DNA from 2 places in the Stenotrophomonas sp. Marseille-Q5258 genome. Region 2 is predicted to be linked to the other one. Evidence: predicted binding sites of a transcription regulator. Region 2 holds the regulator's gene; the other holds the start of a gene.
What was found. Region 2 encodes FliA, which starts transcription of late flagellar genes. Its sites were predicted from a motif close to TAAAGTTTNNCNNNCNNNGGCCGATAA; they were not measured.
Positions count from the first base shown of each region.

Region 1 (5,960 bases), on a different contig from region 2:
CCCGCCGGTCACACCGCCGGTGACGCCGCCGACCAATCCGCCGGTGCAGCCGGCGATCGATGCGCACCTGACCATCGTCAATGGCCGCAACGTGCAGGGCCTGACCGGCAAGGGCGTGCGCATCGGCGTGGTCGATTCTGGCGTCAACCGCGCCCATCCCGCCCTGTCGGGGCGGGTGGTGTCCAGCCGCGCCTACATCGACCCGCGCGTCAACAATCTCAACGTGGACGATGTGGTCGGCCACGGCACGACGGTGGCTTCGCTGGCGGCGGGCCGCGCCGTCGGCGCCTGGCCGGGCGGCATCGCGCCGGAAGCGCTGGTGATCTCGGCGCGGATCATCGCCGACCGGCGCCCCACCGATGACGGCAGCGGCAGCGGCAATGAAGTCAGCGGTGCGCTCGGTTTCGCGCCCATGCACCAGGATCTGATCGCCGACGGCGTGAAGATCATGAACAACTCCTGGGGCGGGCTGTACTGGACCAACCCGGCCGCGACCGCGCCGATCGCCAACGAGTACCGTCCCTTCGTGATGGCGAACAACGGGCTGGTGGTGTTCGCCAGCGGCAACGAGAGCCGCCCCAACCCCTCCAGCATGGCTGCCCTGCCAAGCCAGGCCGGTCCGAACGGCACGCGCCCGGCCGCTGACCTGGAGCGCGGCTGGCTGACCGTGACCGCGGTGGATTCGGCCGATCCGTCCAAACTGGCGTCCTATGCCAACGCGTGCGGCGTGGCGGCCGCCTACTGCCTGGCCGCGCCCGGTACCGTGGTGTACGTGGACCCGCAGAACACCGGTGGCACGCCGAGCTACCTGTGGGGCTCGGGCACGTCCTATGCCGCACCGCTGGTGTCCGGCGCCGCCGCGCTGGTGTGGGAGAAGTATCCGTACTTCACCAACGACCTGGTCCGCCAGACCCTGCTTGGCACCGCCACCGATCTTGGCGCGCCCGGCGTGGACAGCACTTTCGGCTATGGCCTGCTCAACGTCGCCAAGGCGGTCAACGGGCCGGCGCGCTTCGACTGGGGCAACACCGTGGTCGATGTCAACGTGTTGGGCCTGAACTCGGTCTGGAGCAACACCATCAGCGGCAGCGGCGGGCTGGTCAAACAGGGCAACGGTTCGCTGGGCCTGTCCGGCATCAGCACCTACACCGGCGACACGCGCATCGAACGCGGCACGCTGGCGCTGCGCGACGGCGGGTCGATCACCTCCAACGTGACCATTGTGGCGCAGCCCGATGCCGCCGAGCGCGCGGTGCTGCAGTTCATGGGCAGCAGCGCGCGGGTCAAGGGCAACGTGGACAGCGGCGGCAGCGTGCTGCTGAACGAGGCGCGCACCGTTGCCACCATCGACGGCAACTACGTGCAGCGTGCCGGCGGGCAGTACATGACGCTGCTGGGCGCCGCACCGCTGAACGTGACGGGCACGGTCGAGCTCCAGGGAGGCGTGCTGTACCTGATGGGGGCGGTGAGCGGTTACGTCCCGCAGGACGGACGCCGCCAGGAGCTGATCAAGGCGGGCCAGTCGCTGACCGGCGCGTTTGACAGCCTTCGCAAGGACACCAGCATCACCCTGCTGGAAAGCCGTTTCGGCTACGACGCGCGCACCGCATGGCTGGACATCGACCGGGTCAACGTCAGCGCGGCCGCCGCGTCGGCGGGCGTGGGCGCTGCGGCGCAGGGCGCGGCGGCCCGCGTGGAAACCGCATTCGAAGTGCTCGATGGCGGCGGGCCGGCCGCAGGCGGCTTTGCGGCGGCGGCAGGCCAACTGCAGCAGGTGCAGGGCGCCGACGGGCTGTCGGCGAGCCTGGAGAGCCTGTCCGGCAAAGCGCACGGCCTGGCGGCGGCGATGACCTTCGACACCATCGACATGCAGCGACGCGCGCTGTCCTCGCGTTTCGATGCGGTGACGGCCGCACCACGCCTGCGCGGCGCCTGGCACAGCACGCTGGGCGAGGCGGGGCAGGGCAGTTTCGCTGCCAGCGGTGTCCAGACCCAGGGCTGGATGATGGGCCAGGACACGGCACTGGGCAGTCACGGCATGCTGGGCTTCGCCTTCGGCGAAACCCGCAGCGCCAGTACCCGCGACTGGGGCAATGACAGGGGGCGTGACCGCCAGTCGCAGGCGCAGCTGTATGCCGGCTGGCAGCACGGGCGGGCCTACGCGCTGGGCCAGGTGGGCGCCGGCCGGTTCACCCGCGATATCGACCGCCAGCTGCTGCTGGGCGCCGGCCAGTACGGGGTCAACGCGCGCTACGGCGGCAGTTTCAGCACGGCCAGCATGGAATCGGGCTACCGGTTCGGCAGCACCGCCCTGTCGCTCACGCCGTACCTCGGTGCCGAGTACGCACGGGTGGACAGCGACCGCTTCAGCGAGAACGGCGGCGCCGGTTTCGGGTTGCGCACGCTGGGCGGCATTGCCAGCCGCAGCCAGGCGCTGGCTGGCGTGCGTGCGCAGGCGTGGTGGGGCGACTGGTCGCTGCGCGGCTACGCCGAATGGCAGCAGCACCTGGCCAGCCACGGGCTCGACCTGCAGGCCAGCTTCGTTGGCGTGGATGCGTGGGCGCCGCTGGCCGGCCTGCAGCCCGCCCGGTCCGGGGGGCTGTTCGGGGTCTCGGTGGAGTCGTGGCTCAGCCGGAACACGCGCGTGTCGTTCGGCTACGACCAGCGCGTTGGTCCGCGCGGCGACCTGCACCAGGTGGCCCTGCGCTACGCCTCCGCGTTCTGACCCCGCAGGGCAGCAATGAAGAAGGGCGCGATCGTCGATCGCGCCCTTCTGCGTTTCCGGTAGGGCCGTGCCGTCAGTTGCGGCGCAGGGTGCCCAGTCGCGGCGTGCTGCGGCCGAGAGGCATTTTCAGCTTGCCGATCGACTGGATGCGCGATTCGGCGATCTGGTCCGCGGCGCGCTGGGGAGCGATACCCTCGCGCTCGGACAGCGCGAAAATGCGGCCGAGGTTGTGGTAGATGCTGCGGATCAGGCGCATGGCGCGCTCGCGGTTGTAGCCGTCGATCTCCAGCGACACGTTCATCACGCCGCCGGCGTTGACCGCATAATCGGGCGCATACAGGATGCCGCGCGCATGCAGCTCATCGCCGATCTCCAGGCTGGCGAGCTGGTTGTTGGCGGTGCCACAGACGATCTTCGTGCGCAGGCGGGGCAGCGTCTGCGGATTGATCGCGCCTTCCAGCGCACAGGGCGCGAAGACGTCGGCGTTGACGTCGTAGATGTCGTCGGGCTTGACCGCCTCGGCGCCGTATTCGGTGACCGCGCGCTCCACCCGGCTGCTGTCCAGATCGGTCACGAACAGCTTGGCCCCACGGTCGCGCAGCAGTTTGACCAGTTCCATGCCGATATGGCCCAGGCCCTGCACGGCGATGCTGGCCTTGCCGACTTCCTCATGGCCCAGCTTGTGCTGCATGGCGGCCATCAGGGCCTGCAGCGCGCCGTAGGCGGTGAACGGGGCCGGATCGCCGGAGCCACCGTGGACCTGGTGCACGCCGGTGACGTACTCGCTCTCCAGGTAGATGTTCTCCATGTCGTTGACATCGGTGCCCACGTCCTCGGCGGTGATGTAGCGCCCGCCCAGCGAATCGACGTAGCGGCCGAACGCGCGGAACAGCACTTCGCTCTTGTCCACCTTCGGGTCGCCGATGATCACCGCCTTGCCGCCGCCCACGTTCAACCCGGCCAGCGCGTTCTTGTAGGTCATCGTGCGGCTCAGCCGCAGCGCATCGGCGAGCGCCTCGTCGGTGCTGGCATACGGCCGCATGCGCACCCCGCCCAGAGCCGGGCCCAGGGTGGTGTTGTGGATGGCGATGATCGCCCTCAGACCCGCGTCGCGGTTGTGGCAGAACACCACTTGTTCGTGATCGGTGGTTTCGAGGGTTTCAAATAACATGGTGGCTCCGATGGTGCGAACGGTGGCGAACAGCGGCGAACGGACCAGCAAATGTTGGGTTGTAAAACAAAAAAAGCGACGTCGTCGGTTCGAGTGGACGGGTCGCGCGGCGCCATTCTAGTGCATTCCGCCGGAGGGCGGTGTCAGCCCCCGCCGGGGCCGGGCCGTTAAAGTTGGTGAAGGCGCGGCCGATGCCGTGGCTACGGTGTGCAGTATCGGCAATGTCAGGATGGATGACGTGGGCGCAGTGGCGACAAGGCAGGTGCGGGACCGCGTTTCCGGGAGACCTCGATGCTGACGTCGGCGCCGATGCTGGGTGCGTGGGGCGTGGGCGGCGTGGCCGCCGTGCTGGCGCTGGTGGCCTGGCGCAGGCGCCAGGGATCGCTGCAGCGGGGGCCGGCCGAGACACGGCCGCCCCGGGCCTACCTGCGCGTGGCGGCTCCGCTGGCGGCGCCCGCCGGGGACCCGGCGGCGGTCCTGCAGGCCGGGCTGTATGCCCTGGCACTGGTGCCACGCGGAGGCGATCCGGCAGGTGACACCGCGCCCGCGCCGGCATTGCGTGCGGCAGTGGATGCGGCGCTGTCGGCGCGCGACTGGTCGGCCCGCCACCTGCCGCGGCGGCCACAGCTCCTGCCGCAGTTGATCCAGACCGTCAACGACCACGAGGCCTCGGCGCGGGCGATGGCGGCGATCATCGGCCAGGACCCGGTGCTCACCGGCAACCTGCTGCGTATCGCCAACAGCCCGGTGTACCGGTTGCAGGCCCGGCCGGTGGACAGCCTGCAGCGGGCGGTGACCCTGGTGGGCACCGAGGGTATCCGCCAGATCATCAGCGCGGTGCTGGTCCAGCCGGTGATGCACCTGCAGTGCGCCGCGTTCCCGCAGTTCGATGCGGTGATCTGGGAACACGCGCTGCTGGCGTCGCGCGCGGCCGCCGACCACGCGCGTACGGTCAGCCATGAAGATGCCTTCGCGGCGCAGTGGCTGGGGCTCACCCAGGGGCTGGGCGCGGCGCTGGTGATGCGCCACCTGCTCGATGCCTGCGCCGGACACGGTGTCGCGGTACCGCCACGGGCGCTTGCCGCCGCTCTGCTGGATGACTGGACCCTGCCGGTCGCCAGCCGTATCGCTGCAGCGTGGGAATTGCCGCCGCCGGTGCATGCCGCGCTGGAGCGGGCCGGCGCCGGCGCGCCGGACGGACTGCTCACCAGCCTGGGTTTTGCCCGCGCCGCGGCGGCGGCCAGCCTGCTGTGCCGGCACGGACGCATGGGCCAGGCGCAGGCGCTGGCGTTGCTGGAGCACCTGCAGAGCACGCCGGCCCACGCGCTGCAGTGGATCTGGCGGCGTGTCCACGGGCGCGCCGTGGAAACCCTGGACGCCGACGAGGTGCATGCCGGGGATGGCGATGCCGGCGCGGACGCAGGCGTGGCCTCGCGCTGAGCGCGGCTACAACTGCGACTCCAGCGGCAGCCAGCTGATGGCACGCGCACTGACGCGCAGCCACAGGCCGGTATCCGGTTCGCGGTAGAGCCAGTGCGGCGGCTGTGCGGCGCGGTCCAGCCAGCGCACCTGGCCGTGCGCGTCCAGCGCCACCCAGTAGCTCTGCGTGGGACTGGCCAGCCGCAGGTACTCGGCGCGCAGTTGCGCCGCCAGCACCGGGTCATCGAACAGCACGCCCATTTCGGTGTTGAGGTAGGCCGAGCGCGGGTCGAGGTTGAACGAGCCGACGAACCCGCGCCGGTCGTCGATCATGAAGGCCTTGGTGTGCAGGCTGGCACCGCTGCTGCCGAACAGGCCGCCGCTGTCGGCATGGCCGCGCGATTTCAGCTCGTACAGGTGCACACCGCTGCGCAGCAACGGGGCGCGATAGTGCATGTAGCCGCTGTGCACGGCGGCAACGTCGTTGGCCGCCAGCGAGTTGGTCACCACCCCGACAGTCGCGCCGCGTGCCACCAGCGCACCCAGCCCCTGCGTGCCTTCTTCACCGGGCACGAAGTACGGGGAGATCAGCAGGGCCTTGTGGCGGGGGCCCCCCCGCTCCGGCGGGAGCCGCCCGGGCCGCCC
Region 1 is NZ_CAMPPN010000050.1:162-6,121, forward strand. Features, by position in the region: gene OC534_RS19085 (S8 family serine peptidase) at 20-2,725, shown strand; gene OC534_RS19090 (Glu/Leu/Phe/Val dehydrogenase dimerization domain-containing protein) at 2,799-3,896, opposite strand; gene OC534_RS19095 (HDOD domain-containing protein) at 4,188-5,336, shown strand; partial or broken gene OC534_RS19100 (phospholipase D-like domain-containing protein) at 5,343-5,906, opposite strand.
Region 1: OC534_RS19095 (HDOD domain-containing protein) is a predicted target of FliA. The motif match lies at 4,065-4,091, and genes of this name have one in related genera.

Region 2 (7,301 bases):
ACCATCGCCTGGATGCCGAGAAAGCCGGCACCGCCCTTGAGGGTGTGGAAGCCGCGGAACACGGCGTTGAGCTGATCCGTATCCTGGGGCGACTGCTCCAGCGACACCAGCTGTTCGCCGAGGCGATCCAGGATCTCCTGGGCCTCGAGAATGAAATCGGCGGCAATGTCGTCCGGAACAGCACTCATCGTCTTACAACCCCAAATCGGAGAGCAGGTCGTCAGCGTCGACCTGGGAAACCTGGTGGCGGTCCAGGCCCGTGACGGCCGGGCCGGCCAGGCCGGTGTCGCGCCGGCGCGCGTCGTCTTCCTGCGGCGGCAGGCCGAGCGCGCCGAAGCCTTCGTGCACGCGGCGCACGATGCCGACCACGCGGCGGATGATCTGCCCGGTCAGATCCTGGTAGCTCTGGGTCAGGGCGATCTCGGTGAGGTTGTGGCGGATGCGGTCCAGCTGCAGGTCCTGGTCCGGACTGAGCCCGTTGGCGCGCAGTTGTTCGGTCAACGCGCGGCATTCTTCGGCCAGGTCCAGGGTGCGGTGGGTGGCCTGTTCGGTCATCGCCACCACGTGGTCCAGGCGCGCGCAGGCGTCGTCCAGTTCGCCGGCTTCGCTGGGCAGGCTGGGCAGTTCGCCCAGTGCCTGGCCGAGCTCGCGCGCGAGCCGGTTCAGGCCGGCCATCATCGGCTGCGTGCGCAGGGCCGCCAGCGCGTCGATTTCCCGGCGCCAGCCGGCCTCGTCGCCGCCTTCCAGCGCGGCCAGGGCGTCCTGCAGGCGCTGCACCAGCGCCGATTTGTCGCTGAGGGTTTCCATCAGGCGCTCGCTGCCAGGCGTTCGAAGATCTTGCCGAGCTTCTCTTCCAGCGTCTGTGCGGTGAACGGCTTGATGATGTAGCCGTTGACGCCGGACTGGGCCGCTTCGATGATCTGCTCGCGCTTGGCTTCAGCCGTCACCATCAGCACCGGCAGGGTTTTCAGCTTGGCGTCGGCACGGATCGCCTTGAGCAGGTCGATGCCGGTCATCACCGGCATGTTCCAGTCGGTGACCACGAAGTCGAACGGCTGGCTCTGCAACAGTGCCAGCGCGGCATGCCCGTCCTCGGCTTCGGCCGTATTGGTGAAGCCCAGATCGCCCAGCAGGTTCTTGACGATACGACGCATGGTCGAAAAATCGTCGACGATCAGGATACGCATGTTCTTGTTCAAAGCACTTTCCTCGATTTCAAGGGTTTTCGAGGCCGGCGTCGGCCGCCTCGAAGATCTTCAGTCGGCCGCGCAGGCGCAATACCGCCTGGCCGTGGATCTGGCACACCCGGGATTCACTCACCCCGAGCACCGCGCCGATTTCTTTCAGGTTCAATTCCTGTTCGTAGTACAGCGACAGCACCAGTTGTTCGCGCTCGGGGAGCAGGCCGATCGCATTGCCCAGCTCACGGCCGAACTCGCCGCGCTCCAGGACCTGCTGCGGGGTCGGGCCGCCCTGGGCGACGGTATCCAGCTCGCCCTGGTCCTCGATCCGCGATTCCAGGCTCAGTACCTGGCCGCGTGCGGCGTCTTCCATCAGTCGCAGGTATTCCGGCAGCGGCATGTCCATCGCGTTGGCCACTTCGGTGGCGCTGGCGGCACGGCCGGTGCTCTGCTCCAGGCGGCGGATGGTGGCGGCCGCATCGCGTGCACGGCGGTGCACCGATCGCGGCACCCAGTCGCCACGACGGATCTCATCGATCATCGACCCGCGGATGCGGATCGACGCGTAGGTCTCGAACGAGGCGCCCTGGTCGGCGTCGTAGCTGCGCGAGGCCTCGATCAGCCCCATCATGCCGGCCTGGATCAGGTCATCCACTTCCACGCTCGCCGGCAGACGCGCGGCCAGGTGGTGGGCGATGCGCCGCACCAGGTCCGAATGCTGGGCGATGCACTCGTTGGCGGCGGTACGTTGGACCTCTTTGTACTGTGCGGCGCCTTTCATGCGGCCACCCCGCGTTGTTTGAGGATGCGTTCCAGGAAGAACTCGACGCCGCCGCGCGGCTCGGTCGGGGCCTGCCAGCGGGCGGTCCGGCGGGCGATCTCGGTGATCGCCAGCGCCGACGGACTGGACGGGTAGGCCTTGACCACCGGCTGCTGGCGCTGCACCGACAGGCGCAGCCAGTCGTCCTGCGGAACGCAGCCGAGGTAGTTGAGCGACACGTCGGCGAGGAACTTCTCGCAGACCCGGGTCAGCTTCTCGTAGAGCACGCGGCCTTCGTTGGGGTCGCGCACCATGTTGGCCACCACCTGGATGCGGTCCACGCCGCGCTCGCGGGAGAGCACCTTGATCAGTGCGTAGGCGTCGGTGATCGAGGCCGGCTCGTCACAGACCACCACCACGGTGTCCTGTGCGGCCTGGCAGAAGGTGAGCACGCCATCGGTGATGCCGGCGGCGGTGTCCACCACCATGATGTCCAGCTCGCGCTCCAGCTCGGAGAACACGTTGACCAGGCCCACGTGTTCGGCCGGCTGCAGTTCGGCCATGTGGCGGCGACCGGACGCGGCCGGCACCACCAGCACGCCGCCCGGGCCCTCCATGATCACTTCCTCCAGCGTGCAGCGCCCGGCGACGAGGTCGGCCAGGGTCACCTTCGGCTGCAGGCCGAGGATCACATCGATGTTGGCCAGGCCGAGGTCGGCGTCCAGCAGCAGCGTGCGTTTGCCCATGTCCGCGAGCGCTACGGCCAGGTTGGCCGAAACGTTCGTCTTGCCCACGCCGCCCTTGCCGCCGGTGACGGCGATGGTGCGGACAGGGCCCAGCGGTTGGCTGCGGGTAGCCGACAACGGGAAGGTCTTGGTCAGCTTGGCGTACTCACGCGACGGCATGGTTGAACTCCGGGTTGCAGGGCATATCGGCCGCGCGGCGCAAATCTTCAAGGCGAAGGACGAGATTGGCCGCACTGGCGCGGTGCAGGTCCTCCGGGACGTCCTGGCCGTCGGTCACCCAGGTGATCGGCAGGCAGTGGTCTACCGCCACGGACAGGGCGGTGCCGAAGCGGCCGGTCTCGTCCAGCTTGCTCAGCACCACGCCCTGCGGGTTGGCAGCGCTGAAGCGTCGGACCACTTCGTCCATGTCGCCGAAGCTGGTATTGGCCGGCAGCACCAGCAGGGTGCGGATGCGGTCGGCGGCCCGCAGCCACTGCAGCTGCGCGGCGAGGGCACGGTCGCGCGGACCAAGGCCGGCGGTGTCGATCAGAACCAGCTTGTAGTCCTGCAGGCGCTCCAGCAGCTGGCTCAGGTCGGTGCCGCTGTTGGCTTCATGCACGGCGATGCCAAGCTGGCGGCCAAACCCGTAGAGCTGCTCGCGGGCGCCGATGCGGCCGGTGTCGGTGGTCACCAGGGCCACGTCGCGTGCGGCGTGCTTCTCGGCGAAGCGCGAGGCCAGCTTTGCAATGGTGGTGGTTTTGCCGGCACCGGTCGGACCGACCAGGGCGATCACACCACCGGCGTCAAGCGGATCGACCGGGGCGATCGGCAGCTTCTTGGACAGCAGGCCCAGCATCAGCCCGCGGCCGCGATGGGCTTCGGTATCCAGCGGGATCTGCAGGGCCACGTCGCGGCTGATGCCGGCATCGAAGCCGTACTCCTCCATCAGGTCCAACGCGGCCGCTCGGACCGGCGAGCCACGCAGACGCTCGTCGGTGAAGCGATGCATTTCGCGCTCGATCACATGGCGCATGCCGGCCACTTCGTGACGCAGCTGGCGGATTTCCTCGTCGTCCCGGGGCACCACGGTCAGTTCCGGTGCGGGGCGCGCAACCGCATCGGCCGCGATGTCGGCTGCAGCAGCGGCGACCGCGACCGGCAGTGCCGGCGGTTGCGCCACCGGCACGGGGTCCAGGACCGCCGACACCGGCGCGGCCACGGCGGCGACCGGCAGCGGCGGCATCGTCACCGGCGCCTGGGCCGGCGGTGCATACATCTGGATGTGCGGGGCATCGTCCATCGGCGGGTCGATCACGAAGCGCGCGCGGTTGATCGGCGCGGCGGCCGGTGCGGCCGGGGCCGCGATCGGCGCGGGCGCAGCAGCGGCCGCCTGTTCGACATTGAACGGCGCGAAGATCTGCTCCGGCAGCGACGGTTCATTGACGGGGGTGGCCACACTGGCCCGCGACAGCGTGGCGGCAAAGCCGGCGCTGCCCGGCGGGGGCACGTTTTCGTTGGCGGTATCCAGCGTGCGGCCGGTGGCGCCAACGGCCGCGCGCGCCAGGGCGGCCACGGCCGAGGTGGTGGCCGCGACCGGTTCGGGGGCGACGACCGGGGCCTTGCGGCGCGTGACGGCGGCGATCACCGCATCGGCGGCGCTGCGCGGGCGCGGCACCGGCGGCGGCGCGACATCCTTGCGCGAGGCTTCCAGGGCGCGCTGCACGGCGCCTTCGTCATAGTTGGCCGCAGCCACGATCTCCACGCCTTCCTCGATCCGGCGGTTGGACAGGATCACCGCGTCAGGACCGTGTTCCTTGCGCACCAGGTTCATGGCCGAGCGCATATCGGAGGCGACGAAGCGTTTGATTTTCATGCTGTGGTACCGGGACTGGGGCGGCGGGGTGGTGGAAGGGAAGCGCTGGTTGTCGGTGGTCTGCACGGTCCGGGTTTCCCTCTGTGTCCTGCTGCGGTGATGTCAAAAGTGGGGGTGTCTGTTTTCTGGCGCGTTGCCGTCGGAGTACCGGCTCAACTGATCGTGCCGACCAGCTTCAACCGTTTGTCCTCCGGCACCTCGCTGTAGGCCAGTACCGACAGCGAGGGGACGCTGTGGCGTACCAGCCGTGCCAGCGCGGCACGTACCGGGCCGGGTACCAGCACAACCGCCGGCTCGTTCTTCGCTTCCTGCTTGCCGACACAGTCGGCCAGGCTCTGGTGCAGTCGCTCGGCGAGTCCGGGTTCCAGCGCGGCGCCGTTGCCCTGCGTGGACTCCTGCAAGACGCGTTCCAGTTGCGGGTTGAGGGTGAACACCGGCAGCTCCGCCGACATGCCGGCGATCTCCTGCACGATGAAGCGGCCCAGCGCGTTGCGCACGGCGGCGGTCAGCACCGACGGGTCCTGGCTGTTGGGCGCGTTCTCCACCAGCGCTTCGACGATCTTGCGCAGCTGGCGGATCGGAATGCGCTCGATCAGCAGGTTCTGCAGCACCCGCACCACCGCCGACAGCGGCAGCGACTTGGGCGTGAGGTCCTCCACCAGCTTGGGGGCGCTCTTGCCGAGGTTGGCCAGCAGCTGCTGCACTTCCTCGTGGCCCAGCAGTTCCGGGGCGTGCTCGCGGATCAGGTGCGACAGGTGGGTCGCCACCACGGTGGCGGGGTCGACCACGGTGTAGCCCATCGACTCGGCATGGGCGCGCTGATGCGGCTGGATCCAGGTGGCGTCCAGGCCGAACGCGGGGTCCTTGCCGGCGATGCCGTCCAGCGCGCCGAGCGCGCTGCCCGGGTCCAGGGCGAGCTCGCGGTCCGGGTGGATTTCCGCCGTCGCTACCGGCACGCCGTGGATGAGCAGGCGGTAGCCGGTGGCCGGCAGCTCCAGGTTGTCGCGGATGTGGACCGAAGGGATCAGGAAGCCGATGTCATGGGTGAGTTTGCGGCGCACGCCCTTGATCCGTGCCATCAGCTCGCCGCCCTGGTTCTTGTCCACCAGCGGGATCAGCCGGTAGCCCACTTCCAGGCCCAGCGGATCGACCGGACGCAGTTCGTCCCAGGTCAGCTCGGCGGTGGGCGAGGGCGTGGCGCCGGGCAGGCCCGGTGCATCGGGGCGGCCGGCGCTTGCGGTTTCAGCGGCGCGGGCAGCCGCGGTGCTCTTCTTCCAGAGCTTCCAGGCGATGAAGCCGAGGATGGCGGCCAGCGTCAAGAAGGCGACGTTGGGCATTCCCGGGACCAGCCCGACCACGCCGAGGATGGCCGCGGCGATGGTGAGCGCGCGATGCTGGCCGAACACCTGGCCCATCATCGCCTGGCTCATGTCCTGCGACCGCGAGGCGCGGGTGACCAGCATCGCCACCGCCGAGGACACCAGCAGTGCCGGCAGCTGCGCCACCAGGCCGTCGCCGATGGACAGCAGCGTGTAGGTGGCCGCGGATTCGCCAAATGGCATGCCGTGCTGCAACACGCCTACGGCCAGGCCGCCGAGCATGTTGATGAACAGGATCAGGATGCCGGCGATGGCGTCGCCGCGGATGAACTTGCTGGCGCCGTCCATCGCACCGTAGAAGTCGGCTTCCTCACGGACTTCCTCACGACGGGCCTTGGCCTCCTCACGCGTCAGCAAACCGGCGTTGAGGTCGGCGTCGATGGCCATCTGCTTGCCGGGCATGGCATCGAGGATGAAGCGCGCGGTCACTTCCGAGACGCGTCCGGCGCCCTTGGTGATCACCACGAAATTGATGATGGTCAGGATCGCGAACACCACGATGCCCACCGCGTAGTTGCCGCCGATCACGAACTCGCCGAACGCGGCGATCACCTTGCCGGCCGCCTCGTGGCCGTTCTGGCCATTGAGCAGGATCACGCGGGTGGAGGCCACGTTCAGCGCCAGGCGCAGCATGGTGGTGATCAGCAGCACGATCGGGAAGATGGTGAAGTCGAGCGGCCGCTTCACATAGACCACCGCCAGCAGCACCATCAGCGAGATGGCGATGTTGAAGGTGAACAGGGCATCCAGGACCGGCGGTGCCAGCGGCACCACCACCATTGCCAGCAACGCCAGCACGATCAGCGGGGCACCCAGCCCGTGGCGGATCATATCCAGCGCCTTGCGCACGTTCATTCCTGCAGGCTGGGCGCTCACGGGCGGGCTCCGTTGGTGAATTCTTCAATGTCGATGCGCGGCGAGGCCGGCATCGGGCCGGAACGCCAGCTGCGCAGCTGGTAGACGTAGGACAGGACCTGGGCGACGGCCGAATACAATCTCACGGGGATTTCCTTGCCGAGTTGGCCTTCCCGATACAAGGCGCGTGCCAAAGGCGGCGCGGAGACAATGGCGACCTTGTTGCCGTCGGCCACTTCGCGGATGCGCAAGGCGGTTTCATCCACCCCCAGGGCCACCACGGTGGGGGCGCCCATCCTGCCGCCGTCGTACTTCAGGGCCACGGCGTAGTGGGTCGGGTTGACCACCACCACGTCAGCGGTAGGCACCGCTTCCATCATCCGTCGGTTGGACATCTGCTGCTGCAGCTGGCGGATGCGGCCCTTCACCTCGGGGCTGCCCTCGCTCTCCTTCATTTCCCGGCGCAGCTCTTCCCGGGTCATCTTCAGCTTGCGCATCCAGTTCCAGCGCTGGTACGGCGCATCGATC
Region 2 is NZ_CAMPPN010000005.1:510-7,810, forward strand. Features, by position in the region: partial or broken gene OC534_RS03240 (Hpt domain-containing protein) at 1-188, opposite strand, end outside; gene OC534_RS03245 (protein phosphatase CheZ) at 193-807, opposite strand; gene cheY (chemotaxis response regulator CheY) at 807-1,199, opposite strand; gene OC534_RS03255 (RNA polymerase sigma factor FliA) at 1,216-1,962, opposite strand; gene OC534_RS03260 (MinD/ParA family protein) at 1,959-2,846, opposite strand; gene OC534_RS03265 (AAA family ATPase) at 2,833-4,539, opposite strand; gene flhA (flagellar biosynthesis protein FlhA) at 4,692-6,773, opposite strand; gene flhB (flagellar biosynthesis protein FlhB) at 6,791-7,301, opposite strand, start outside.